Regions from separate parts of the Bacillus siamensis genome, predicted to be linked through region 2. Evidence: predicted binding sites of a transcription regulator. Region 2 holds the regulator's gene; the other holds the start of a gene.
What was found. Region 2 encodes NrdR, which represses ribonucleotide reductase genes. Its sites were predicted from a motif close to AACACNATATATNGTGTT; they were not measured.
Positions count from the first base shown of each region.

Region 1 (2,459 bases), 920 kb from region 2:
CTCTTGAGATGTCGTTTAAGGAATCATTGACTTCCAAGAGGAAACAGCTGACAAGCTCTCCGCGGCGTTTGCGGCCCGCATTTAAGAATGTCGGCGTGCTCGGCTGATATTCCTGATTGATCATCAGATTCACATATTCTTTCGCTTTCTCTGTGTCGCCGTTTGCGAAGAACAGCGCAACAATTGAGATCCGGTCCTCGTAACGCTCGAGGATTCTTTTTTTGTCATTCGTTTTCAAAGCATAGTCATTATAGAATTTAAACGCACTCATGAAGGAAGGAAAACGAAACTTCTTTGCGTAAGCTGTCTTAAACACTTCTTTAATGTCTTCAAAAGAATACAGGCTTAAGAATTCTTCTTCGTAGTATTGGTTTTCAATTAAATAATCCAGCTTCTCTTTCAAATCGTGAAAGTAAACTGTGTTTTGGTTGATATAGTCAACAAAATAGCTATGTACAGCCTCTTTATCTTTATCAAACTGGAATTTTCCATCTTGTTGGATCATAATTTCGTTATTTAACTGAATCCATTTTGGCACTTGGTTTTGTGACAACTTTTTCTACCTCCTGAGTAAACAATTCAACGTCTTTCGCTGTGCCGCTGAGTTCAAATTTGTGCAAGATCGGCACCTGATATTGTCTTGAAATGGTATCGGCGCTTTTTGCAAAGTTATCGCCCCATACTTTGTTGCCGCTCGCAGCGACTCCTAATAAGAGATGGGCGTATTTTTCGAGAAATGATTGTGTTGATGCCGGTACCTGACCGAAGTTTGTCGTGTAGGTGACCAAAACAAACGGAGTGTCCACGTGGTCCATTTCATCCACCTTGCGGATCAGCTGAAAGTCTGTTTTATTCACAAAACGCTGAACATTCCCTGTCTTTGAATCAAATATGATTTGAACCATCCTTATCACGACCTATCAAAAATAATGAATCTCTTAACACTATATATAGTATACTAACCTCTCAGAAAAACACAACATATTGAGATCGATTTATAAAAAGTTCATATTTTTGAAAGAGCGGACCTTGGTTCTGCCCCGATTAACGCCCAAAAAAGAGAGCAGAACGAGAATCATCTCTCATCCTACTCAAGGTGTCATGTGTAAGCCGATGTCTATCATAACATGAAAAAAAACTGCTTAGTAGTCTAGACTTTTATTCTTATTTTTTGTAAGAATCACATTTTTTTTCGCTTTCAACGGTCTCTTCTATTTCCGCATCAGCACCGATTTCTTTCAGCACAGCTTTCAGAGCGCTTGTGATGGAAGCCTCTCTGAGCAGTTCTTTGCCGTCAACAATGATGCTGGTTCCATATTCATAGCAGGAATCATCTTCACAGGTTTCTTCCCAATGGTTGATTATCACCTTGTGTTTCAATCGTCTCACCCTCTGCATGATCAATGTCAGTACCTAGTGTAGCTTGTGCGGCCCGCTTTGTAAATTCGAAAGCTTGTGAAATTTATTCAAGCTCATCTAACGTCGTTTCTTTTTTCAGTTCGACTTTATTTGTTTTTTCGTTGTAACGATATATTTTTAAATAACCGTCTTCGACGACGCCGAATTGGTTATGCTCCAGCTGCACCGTGCCTTCTGTCTGCGGTTCGGCATCCGCCGAGCCGCCGTCATCATCCGTCACCACCGTTTCATGATTGCTGCATGCTCCAAACAGCAAAAACACAGCGATCCAGACGAGCGTTATCCTGATTCTTCTCAGTTCATTCTCACTTTCGAACATTGTTTTCCAAGCCCCCTTTTATGTTGCCGATATACAGCCGGCAATATACAGATGCGCATAGAAAAAGACCATTGTTCATGGTCTTTGACAAAAGTTTATTCAAGCTCAAGCTGAACGTTTTTTTGCGGGGCGAACGTGGAGATGGCATGTTTATAAATAAGCTGCTGCTTCCCCTCCGTTTCGAGTAAGACGGTAAAGTTGTCAAAGCCTTTTACCTGGCCGCGAAGCTGAAAGCCGTTGAGTAAAAATACTGTGACGAACGTATTGTCTTTTCGGATTTGATTCAAAAACTGATCCTGAATATTAATCGGTTTCATGTTTCGTCCTCCTTGGTTCTCAATACAATACTGTTTCGATTAAATTTCCAGTTTTCCTGCTATACACTCGAAAATTTCCTTTTTTTTCTGTTCAAGATCAACAGGCGGCGTCATATCGGTCCATGAAACGGACATTTTATTGCGAAACCAGGTCAGCTGGCGTTTCGCATAACGTCTTGAATTTTGTTTTAATTGCTCCACGGCCTGAGGAAGCGGCACTTTTCCATCAAGATATTCATACAGCTCTTTATAGCCGATCGCCTGAATCGATTGGCTGTCCCGAATATTCATATCATACAGCCGCTTGACTTCCTCAAGAAGGCCGGCTTCCATCATCAGGTCAACACGCTCGTTAATCCGGCCGTACAGCACTTCTCTGTCCATTGTAAGACCGATGAGCACCG
Region 1 covers NZ_CP155579.1:1,799,635-1,802,093, reverse strand. Annotated here, with positions in the region: gene nrdE (class 1b ribonucleoside-diphosphate reductase subunit alpha) at 1-553, opposite strand, end outside; gene nrdI (class Ib ribonucleoside-diphosphate reductase assembly flavoprotein NrdI) at 513-905, opposite strand; gene ABDB98_RS08915 (hypothetical protein) at 1,165-1,380, opposite strand; gene ABDB98_RS08910 (YmzC family protein) at 1,463-1,738, opposite strand; gene hfq (RNA chaperone Hfq) at 1,834-2,055, opposite strand; gene miaA (tRNA (adenosine(37)-N6)-dimethylallyltransferase MiaA) at 2,095-2,459, opposite strand, start outside.
Region 1: a site for NrdR is predicted at 941-958, ahead of nrdI (class Ib ribonucleoside-diphosphate reductase assembly flavoprotein NrdI). Genes of this name have one in related genera too.

Region 2 (2,459 bases):
AGCATGACATAATAAATCAGCACATTGGTGACACCGGGCTCAAGCTTCTGTTCGAACATAATATCGGCGATGATCTGCAGGTCTGCTTTGGACGGCTCGGTCCCGTCCGCAATGTCCTGAAGAAGCTTTCTCGGTGATATGGTCTCAAGCTGTGCAATGAGTTCGGCATTCAATGAATCGTCCTTTTCCGTCTTGTTTTCCCGCAGACGGACAGGCTGTGTTTTATCAATCAGTTCCGGAAGCTTCCCGCCTCTTTCAATTTGGTACCAGTCGCTGGCCGCTTTCCTCAGCGCTTCGGCCGTTATCGTATCTTGTTCATTAATTGCGGTCATGACGACGTGCTGCATGGAGATAGGATCTATTCCGTATAAATATGAAAGCTTTTTAATGCTCTCCCGCACGTCCTGCGTGATTGATTTGCGCGGTATCATCGTTTCTGACAGTCCCGCCATGAAAAGCTCAAAATCAAACACTTCCTCCGTCACCGTATAGGAAGGCGCTTGTCCGACAGACGCCGTCTCATAGTCCTCGGGGAGCTTCATCGCTTCTTCCATATCCGGCGTCATTTTCCATTCGCTCGGCTGAAAAGAGGCAAAGGCGTGATTAAACGGACGCGTAATTTCCCTTGCATCCGCGCCGACGGAAGGATGCGTGTAAAATTGTCTCAGCTGCTGGTATTTCGTTTTACCGACTCTGTTATAAAGAAAGACATTCAGCATGCCGTCTTCAAAAAAATCATTCGGTCTGAGCGGGGGCAGCAGCTCATAAATAAACATCCGTTCCTTTTGCTCGGACTCCCGGATATACACTTTCAGCAGCCCGATTCCTTCAAGCTTCCCCTGTTCATGATGAATCTTTTTTAAATTTGCCTGCATCATGCCCATCAGCTGTCTGTGCGTGGATTCAGCTCCCCACAAACGGTTCTGCTCAAGCTCCCCCCATAAAGTCATATACAGAGAGAATGCAAATGAACCGATCAGCGGCTGGTACAGATGTGTCAAAACCTGTCTGTCGACATCCTGAAGAAGCGAACGGCTTTTGACCGTATAAGGATCTACAGGCAATACGTCATTCCAATAGTCAGCCATGATTCTCAAACCTTCCGATATGTTTCTACTCTCATTTTACACCGTTTCCGTCATGTATCAAATGCCAATTTTGCTCATGAGAAAAGAGCCAGACATCATCTCTTAGCTCTTTAGCGCTCTTTCTTTATTAAATCTTTCAATTCATCAATAAACACGTTTATATCTTTAAACTGCCGGTAGACCGAGGCAAAGCGGACATAAGACACCTCATCTATTTTCGCCAGCCGGTCCATCACCATTTCTCCGACAAGTTCGCTTTTGACTTCAGATACGCCTTGGTTTCGCAGCTCTTTTTCAATGTCAAAGCACATGTCTTCAAGTGTTTTTAAAGGAACGGGCCTTTTTTCACAGGCTTTAATTAATCCGCGCAGCATTTTTTCACGGCTGAATTCTTCCCGGACGCCTTCTTTTTTCACGACGATCAGAGGCATCTCTTCAAACTTCTCAAATGTAGTGAAGCGGTAATGGCAGGCTTCGCACTCCCGCCTTCTGCGGATTGATTTCCCTTCGTCCGCAGGCCGTGAATCAAGTACGCGGGAACCGTTATGCTGGCATGAAGGACATTTCAATTGGATCAGCTCCCATCTGTTTCATTGCTGTAATGCGGTTCGCAAGCTTCCGGTAAATGCCCGCCAACGTATCTAGGATGAGCCTATTGTGTTGGGAGAGCCGATAGACCGGCCTTATCTTTCTCTATTTTACAAAAAAATTGCTTAAAGAAAAAGCAATGCTGTTTTTTTACATTAGAAAAGGAGCATCAGCTTCAAAGCGCGTAATGGCTTTTTCAGCTTAGCTCCCTTGTGTTTGCGTTTTGAAAATTACAGTACTTTCGCTTGTGCCTGTTTAATCTGTACAGGCCCCATTCCTCTCGGTATTTCAATGTTTTCTCTTGTATCTGCATGTAATGCGTCCGCAATGTAATCAGCAGCCACATTAGGATCCAGGTCTCCACAAGTATAAACATCAATGCTTGCATATCCGTGTTCAGGAAAACTGTGAATCGTTAAATGTGACTCAGAGATAATAACGACTCCGCTTACGCCTTGCGGTGCAAATTTGTGAAATGCGACCTCGCGCACTTCAGCTCCTGATTTCAAAGCAGCATTTACAAACGTTTTTTCAATAAAATCCATGTCATTGAGCTTATCAAAATCGCATCCCCACAGCTCGGAGATGACGTGACGCCCCATTGTTTCCATAATCATGGACCCCCCTTAACAAGAATTAAAAAAGTGAATTTCCGAGAACTGACCCGGCCATTTACCACGGGGGAAAGTTAGTCCGGAGAGGTCCTAACCCTTTAAGTAATTCCGAAGCAGTCACGAGCAAGAAGTTCACGAAAGATAGTATACTGTGTTTAAGTTTATTTTG
Region 2 covers NZ_CP155579.1:2,717,894-2,720,352, forward strand. Annotated here, with positions in the region: gene ABDB98_RS13260 (replication initiation and membrane attachment family protein) at 1-1,088, opposite strand, end outside; gene nrdR (transcriptional regulator NrdR) at 1,199-1,657, opposite strand; gene speD (adenosylmethionine decarboxylase) at 1,907-2,287, opposite strand.